2 linked regions of the Labrenzia sp. PHM005 genome follow. The protein of the gene in region 2 interacts with the protein of the main gene of each other region in a pairwise test. Links are inferred from orthologs where the notes say so. Each region holds a gene or a part of one and is shown on either strand. Other genes may lie near its edges.

Evidence for each region. The genes of interacting proteins can lie anywhere in the genome.
Region 1: the proteins of FJ695_RS27320 (region 2) and FJ695_RS02060 interact in binary tests that used the Escherichia coli proteins (3 or more experiments, as listed by UniProt). The link is inferred for Labrenzia sp. PHM005 from one-to-one orthologs.

The regions. Positions count from the first base shown.
Region 1 is NZ_CP041191.1:411,927-415,835, reverse strand. Bases 830-3,591 are described here. They hold FJ695_RS02060 (3-deoxy-manno-octulosonate cytidylyltransferase), read right to left. Parts: upstream 2,697-3,591; coding sequence 1,962-2,696; downstream 830-1,961. Other genes in these bases: FJ695_RS02055 (cytochrome c family protein), read left to right, coding at 2,898-3,449; FJ695_RS02065 (prephenate dehydratase), read right to left, coding at 1,043-1,933; FJ695_RS02070 (adenosine kinase), read right to left, coding at 830-1,003. In the rest of the region: more of FJ695_RS02070, read right to left, coding at 2-829; FJ695_RS02050 (diguanylate cyclase), read left to right, coding at 3,609-3,909. UniProt on the Escherichia coli protein: Activates KDO (a required 8-carbon sugar) for incorporation into bacterial lipopolysaccharide in Gram-negative bacteria.
Region 2 is NZ_CP041191.1:6,029,139-6,033,253, forward strand. What follows is about bases 338-3,305. They hold FJ695_RS27320 (TetR/AcrR family transcriptional regulator), read left to right. Parts: upstream 338-1,508; coding sequence 1,509-2,102; downstream 2,103-3,305. Other genes in these bases: FJ695_RS27315 (gamma-glutamyltransferase), read right to left, coding at 338-1,332; FJ695_RS27325 (haloalkane dehalogenase), read left to right, coding at 2,240-3,211; FJ695_RS27330 (acetyl-CoA acetyltransferase), read right to left, coding at 3,286-3,305. Outside these bases: more of FJ695_RS27315, read right to left, coding at 1-337; more of FJ695_RS27330, read right to left, coding at 3,306-4,115. UniProt on the Escherichia coli protein: Involved in response to both electrophiles and reactive chlorine species (RCS). Represses the transcription of the nemRA-gloA operon by binding to the NemR box.

The DNA.
Region 1 (3,909 bases), 5.6 Mb from region 2 along the record:
TTTAGACTTCAAAACCGCTTTGCGCCGCGAGGTTTTTCAACGGGCGTTCCGGGCGAGCGCCCACGTGCTTGATGACGCTAGCAGCGCAAATGCAGCCAAGTTCAGCTGCAGTCGTCAAAGAATAGTCCCGGGCCAGGCCGAACAGGAACCCGGAGGCAAAAAGGTCGCCGGCTCCGGTTAGATCGACAACATTATCCACGTCCTGCGCAGGGACTTTGACGGTCTCGTCGCGGGTGACAATCATTGCGCCTTCTTTGCCGAGAGTGAGCGCAGTTATGGCGCCGCTGTTGCGCGCAGCATCAATAGCGGTATCGAGATCACCGGTCTGATAGAGCGCCTTTAGTTCATGCTCATTTGCAAACATCAGATCAACAACACCGTCGGACAGCAGGCCCTTGAACTCATCGCGGTACCTGTCGACACAGAAGGAGTCCGACAGGGTTATGGCAACCTTCCGGCTGTGTTTGTGCGCGATCTCGGCGGCCGCTAAAAAGGCTTTCTTGGCTTCTTCCGGATCCCACAGATAACCTTCCATATAGGTGATCGCAGAGGCAGCAACGACATCCTCATCAACATCTGACGGGCTGAACTCTGTGCAGGCTCCGAGATAGGTGTTCATGGTTCGCTCGCCATCCGGCGTGATCAGGATCATCGACCGGGCAGTGGGCTTCCATTCACGCAGGCGCGGTGTGTTGAAGTATACACCGGTGCCGTTCATGTCGTGATAATAACTGTCGCCGAGTTCATCCTCAGCCACCTTGCCAAAGTAGGCTGGCTTACCGCCAAGGGATGCAATGCCTGCGGCCGTGTTGCCAGCACTGCCGCCCGAAACCCGCACAGTCTGCCCCATCTTGTTGAACAGTTCGACCGCTTCGTCGGTTTCGATCAGCCGCATAGAGCCTTTAACGAGATCTTCCTTTACAAGAAAATCCTCTTCCACATGGGCAAACACATCACAAATGGCATTCCCGATGCACAGGGCATCAAAACGGATCTCGGTCATTGGGTCCTCTGGGGGTCCTCTGGGATTAGGGCGTTGCCCTTAAGATTGCGGATTGGGTCTTAAGGCTCGGTTAGCTTCCGGTTCACGGATCTTGTCGCGGAAGGGACTTGCCCGGTAAACGCCGACAATTTTAAGTTCGGCGCAGAAAAACGCGAGTTCCTCAAGAGCCAGAGCGACATGCGGATCGTTCGGATGACCCTCAATGTCGGCATAAAACATGGAAGCGAAAAACTGGCCTTCCAGCTGGTAGGATTCCAGCTTGGTCATGTTGACGTTGTTTGTCGCAAATCCACCGAGCGCTTTGTAAAGCGCCGCCGGCACGTTGCGGACCCGGAAAATGAAGGTGGTGATCACTGGTTGGCCATTGTGAGCCGCTTCCATCTTGTCCCGGGATAAGATGACAAAACGTGTCGTGTTGTGCGCTTCGTCTTCGACATCTTGGCGCAGGATATCCAGCCCGTAAATCTCGGCAGCCATCTTCGGAGCGAGAGCCGCGTGTGTGGGATCTCCAAGCTCTGCAATCTGCCGTGCGGAGCCGGCCGTGTCGGCGCCGACCACGGCGGTCAAGCCAAGTTCACGTATGATGTTGCGGCACTGACCGAGTGCGTGCACATGGCTTTGGACCGTTGTCAGGCTCTCAAGCTGCGTGCCTTTGGGAGCCATGAGCTGAAACCGGATCGGCATGAAGTATTCGCCGATGATATGCAGGTTTGAGCCCGGCAAAAGGTGGTGAATGTCAGCCACACGGCCGGCCACCGAGTTTTCGATCGGGATCATCGCGAGATCCGATTTTCCCTCTGCCATTGCCGAAAAACAGTCTTCAAAGGTGGCGCAGGGAATGGCCTCGTAGTCAGGATAAACATCGCGGCACGCCATATGTGAGTTGGCGCCGGTCTCCCCCTGGAAGACGATTTTTTTCGGATTATTCATGGGTGTGTCCAGCTTCTGTGCGGCAGGGTCATAGGGTTCGGTAGGCCGCGCGGGCCCGTTCTAGATCATCGGGTGTGTTGACGTCCATTGGGGCGGAGCCAATGATCGACACATCGATCCGCATCCCCGCTTCCAGCGCACGAAGCTGTTCCAGCTTCTCGCGTTTTTCAAGTGGAGAAGGTGGTAAAGCAACAAATTGGTTCAAAGCAGCCCGTCGATAGGCATAGATGCCGATGTGGTGATAGAGCGGGCCTTCGCCGCCCGGAGCGGTGACGCGAGTGAAATAGAGCGCCCGGTGATGGCCATGGCCGTTGGGGCTTGTCACTGCTTTGACAAAGTTCGGATCGTCCCGGAAATCCGGATTGGTGAGCTCAGTCATTATGGTGCCAATATCGACGCCTGGAACAGATAGCGGAGCAAATGCCGCACGAATCGCGGCAGGTTCAATCAAGGGAACATCCCCTTGCACATTCAGCACAATGTCGAATTTTCCGTCCGGATCGGCGATATCGGCGGCTTCATGGATCCTGTCTGAGCCAGATTCGTGATCGGTGCGGGTCATAATGGCTTTGCCGCCATGGTCGTGTACGGCCTCAGCGATGCTGCTATCGTCAGTTGCCACTGCTACAGGTCCGATATCGGCATTCAAAGCCTGCTCTAGAACCCTCACAATCATAGGTTTTCCGCAGATGTCCGCCAACGGCTTGTTTGGTAGCCGTGTGGCAGATAGCCGGGCGGGAATAATGACAATGGCTGAACTCAAACCGGTCTCCTTGGGGGCGTCTGGAAGCACAAAAATGGCCAATTTCCAGGTCCGCGTCCGAATGTCGTACACGTTGTCCTTTTAAAGCTATGGACAGCAAGGTCAAAAAATTTGTAGGTTCCGGCGAAATTCGAAGAGCTGATAGGGTTCGTGACCACAAAGTTACGGGCCCGGACGCGTATGAGCTTGGAGCCGGAGAGAATGGATTCCTTTACGCTGAACAAGGCCGCAGGTGCGGTTCTTATGGTGTTGATATTGACTATGGGTGTTGGAATCGTTTCCGACATTATTTTTGAGCCGACGATTCCGGGCAAGCCGGGCTATGAAATTGTCGTCGCCTCAGCAGAAGATTCAACTTCTGAAGTAACACCTGAGCCGGATGCTGTTCCGATCGGCGAACTTATGGCGGCAGCTTCAGCATCTGCAGGTGAAAAAGTTGCGAAGAAATGCGCAGCTTGCCACACCTTTGATCAAGGTGGCGCCAACAAGGTCGGCCCGAACCTCTATGATATCATTGGCCGCAAGCCAGGTGGCGTGGACGGCGCGAAGTACTCGACCTCCATGGTTGCCTACGGTGAAGGAAATCCTGAGTGGACCTATGAGGGGCTTAACAGCTTCTTGGAGTCTCCGAAAAACTACGTCTCTGGCACATCGATGGGTTTTGCCGGCCTGCGTAAACCGGAAGACCGCGCAAACATGATTGCGTACATGCGTGAGCAATCTGATGCGCCAAAACCGTTGCCTGGCGAGTAAAGCGCAAGGCGTTTTCCTGAAGGTATAGGTAAAATTATTAGAAAGCCGGGCGAAAGTCCGGCTTTCTTCTTTTGTTTATGTAGAAAATTAATATTTGTGACGCTACGTAGTATTTGAGTTATATTGTCATAAACGACGTTTGGATCGGGTCCAGCCGGCATGAGCGGGTTACGTCAGTACTTTACATATACAAATGGTACCTGGGTCGCGTCCCTTGTCGCTGTCGTATGTTTTCTTACCGGTGTCGCTTTGACAGCGCATGTCGGAAACACGGTGCGCAGTGAGCTTGTTTCTCAAAACAAACGTGAAGCTGTCGCCAGACTGTCTGAAGTGCGCGCCCGCCTGGAAGGCGAACTCAGCCGGACAGTGGCCTATGGGTTGGGCTTACGCGCCAACGTTATCCATTTTGCAAATCAACCCTTTGAAGCTGCGCATTATGAAGCCGTTGCGGCGGACCTGA
Region 2 (4,115 bases):
ATGGTCTGCGAAGGTGCCGGCAAGCAGAGTCAGGTCACTCTCGTCAAGCAGCGCTTCGGCATCAAGATGCCCCTCTTCAACATGAAGGCGCGGCGCCTCAACAGCTGTATGAATGTCGGCCCCATTCAGGCCTAAGTGGGCGACTGCTTGAAAAACCGCAGAGCGGATCCGGCTGGACCCGCCAGATCCAAGTGCGATCAACCGGCCATCCGGCATATCGAGAAGGGTCGGGCACATCATGGAAGCCGGGCGGGTATTCACTGGCCAACCCAGGGCGCCATCTGGATTGACGTCGTCTTCGCCCAGGATGTTGTTGAGCATGAAACCGCATCCGCCGGCCATTTCACCGCTGCCTGTGCCGTTGGATACGGTAACGGAACAAGCATTACCGTCCGCATCAACGGCCGAGATGTGCGTTGTGCCTTTCTGACGCAAAGGATGATCTAATAACACACTGAGATCACCACGTGCCGACAGCCTGGCCTGGTCGGCCGTGTCCAGAGCCTTGGCAAGTGACAGTGGGGCACACGTCTCCAAGTACCTCAGCGCATATTGGATCAATGTCCCGCTGGCGGCCGGGAGCGGGTTTAGAAACAACTTGGCATTGCCGGCTGATAGCGACAGCGGTGACCGCTCTTCAACGCCGTACTGCCGAAGGTCTGCTTCTGTAATGTGTCCGCCTTCACCCTGTTCCTTCAGAAGGGCTTCGGGGATCTCCGTCTGCCGCCAGCTTGTCTGGCCTAAATTCTTGAAGGTTTCCGCCAAGGCTGGATTGAAGAAAACCTCACCGGCTCGTTGAAGGGCGCCACTGGGTGCAAACACGCTCCGGGAAGGTTCCGTCGCCATCAAAATCGGTTCTACGACGGTCGACAGATACGCCTGATAACTGGTGATTTCGACGCCACCCGTTGCGGCTGAAATCGCGGGCGCGAAATGGTCCTGATGCGAAAGGCGCGTGCCGTGCTTCGCCAAAGCCTCCAGCCCATCCAGAAAGCCAGGTGTTGCAACCGTTGCCGGACCAATATGGAAGATCTGTGTGGTGGTACCGAAGTCAGCTTCGATGGTTCGATACCCGTCCCCGATATCGTCCCGCTTTTGCCGGGGAGTTTGCGGAAAAAAGTCCAGCAGAGTTGTCTTGCCGCTCGCGCCGTCCCGGATCATGGCAAAACCGCCACCGCCGGGGGACGCCAAGACCGGTTCACAAACGCACGCCATAGCCAGAGCTGCTATCGCAGCGTCAACCGCGCTGCCCCCATCCCGCAGCATGGCCGCACCTGCTTCGGCAGTCAGCTTGTGACCGGCGGCAACAGCGCCTTTTTGTGTTCGTTTCATATGCCGGTCAAACCATAGGGGTGCAAAAAACACAAGGTAATCATGGCGCTGACCGATTTTTCACTAGACCAACAGTAAATCAAACAAAACATCATTGATCACAAACCCGCGACCCGTCTTGAAACAACGACGAGCCTGAGGCATATCTGAGAGCAGTTGAGACGACTGGTCATATTATGCCGAAAGCGACTGCAAATAGAGACATCTTGTTGGAAAGAGGCTTTCACCTGCTTTACACGCAAGGTGTGGCCGCAACGGGTGTCAAAGAAATCACCAACGCTGCCGGTGTCCCCAAAGGCTCCTTCTATAACTATTTCGACAGCAAGGACGCCTTTGTGATTGAAGCATTGAAGCTGTATGAGAAAAACCTCCTGGAACATCTCGACGCTCAGCTCGCCAATTCTGAAGTGCCACCTTTGCAACGGCTTCGGACGCTTTTTGAAGATTGGGCCAACCTCTTCGATCAAGATGAGGGAAAATCGGGATGTTTTGCCGGTAACCTCTCTCAGGAACTGGCACTCGAAAACACGCCCATTCGCCAAGCTTTATTTCATGTTTTCACATCCCTGCAGCGGCGATACATCGACTGTTTGGAAGCTGCACGGGCTGATGGGTCTTTGCCTCCATCGCAGGATCCAAGCGTTCTTGGGCAATTCATTTACAACGGCTGGCAAGGCGCGATCCTGCGCGCCAAATCGTCAGACAGCTCAGAACCTATGAGAGTGTTCATAAACATAGTTTTTGACCAGATGCTGAAGCCGTCCAACTGACTTTCCTACACACGGCAAACGAAAGGAGATCCCCATTCAAGTAAACTGATTTTCTTCAATTCCAAGACGACCGGTCATCTTTAATATATGTAGATTTAGGTGGTGACCTGCGCGTTCAAAACCAGAAAGGCTTACCGATGAATTCCTTGACGAAAACACTGATACCAATCGTGCTGGCCGCAGCTTTAGAAGGTGCACCCGGCGCGCACGCGGGCCCCGCCTCACTGGGCACCTCAGACGTCATGCCCTACGACTACAAATTCATTGACGTTCATGGGTCCAAAATCGCCTATGTCGACGAAGGGCAAGGCGACCCGATCCTATTCATTCACGGTAATCCAACTTCCTCTTATCTTTGGCGGAATATCATGCCCCATGTGGAAGATCAGGGCCGGGTCATCGCGCTCGATCTCATAGGATTGGGCAAGTCCGATAAGCCGGACATCGGATACACCTACCAGGATCACTACAAGTATGTATCTGGGTTCATTGACGCTCTGGAACTTCAGAACATCACGCTCGTCATTCATGACTGGGGCTCAGCACTCGGTATGCACTATGCCCGCGAGAATGAAACCAATTTCCGCGGTTTGGCATTCATGGAAGCCATCGTCGCTCCCGCAGTTCCAATTCCAGATTATGAATCGCTGGGTGCGGGCGGTGAGTTTTTCAAAGGTGTCCGCACCGAAGGTGTCGGCGAACAAATGATCTTGAAAGACAACATGTTTGTTGAGGTCATTCTATCCGAAATGGGTGTTGCCAAACCGCTATCAGAAAACGTCCGGGCGGTTTACCGGGAGCCTTTCGAAACAGAACAAAGCCGCCTGCCAACCCTGACCTTTCCAAGGATGTTGCCGATTGGCGGCGAACCCGCAGATGTCACTGCCATCACAACTGCGAACGGCGAATGGCTGGCAAAAACTGAGTTGCCAAAACTCTATTTCTACGCAGAACCAGGTGCGCTCAATCCGGCGCCTGTCGTCGACTATTTTAAAAAGACACTTCCAAATCTGGAAACGCGTTTCATCGGTGCTGGCGTTCACTATCTCCAAGAGGATCAGCCGCATATGATCGGCAAAGGCCTCTCGGATTGGCTACGCCGAAACTGAGTATGCAACTTTGGATCTTCAAATAGAAAAGCCGGCTACAAAGCCGGCTTTTTGCTCATAAGGTAATATGCGATCTACTTCATTGCCTGAAGGATCGAAACATAGTTTGCGACGGCCGCACCACCCATGTTGAAGATCCCGCCGAGCTCGGCGTTTTTCACCTGAATATCGCCTGCCGTGCCGGTCAGCTGCATGGCAGTCAGCACGTGCATAGAAACGCCGGTCGCACCGATCGGATGGCCTTTGGCTTTCAAGCCACCAGATGGATTGACTGGCAGCTTGCCGTCCATTTCTGTCCAGCCTTCCAGCACCGCTTTTGCGCCCTCACCTTCTTTGGTCAGGCCCATCGCTTCGTATTCGATCAGTTCGGCGATGGTGAAACAGTCGTGGGTTTCTACGAATGACAGGTCTTCAATCGCAAGGCTGGCATCTCCGAGCGCAGCGCCCCAGGCTTTGGAACAGCCTTCGAATTTCAGGATGTCGCGCTTGGACATCGGCAGGAAGTCCTGGACATGAGCCATACCACGGAAAGCAACGGCCTTTTTCATACCAAGTGCCGTTGCCGGGTCGGTTAGAATCATGGCTGCTGCGCCATCGGAGACCAAGGAACAATCAGTCCGCTTCAAGGGACCAGCAACAAACGGGTTTTTTTCGCTCTCATCACGGCAGAAATCGTAGCCGAGATCCTTGCGCATCTGAGCATAGGGATTGCCCACGCCGTTCTTGTGGTTTTTGGCTGCAATCTTCGCCAAAGCATCAGACTGATCGCCATATTTTTGGAAGTATGAATCGGCGATCTTGCCAAAAACCCCAGCAAAACCGGCCGGCGTATCCCCGTCTTCTTTCAGATATGACGCTTTCAGCAGGTTCTTTCCGATTTCCGGGCCTGGTGTGGTTGTCATCT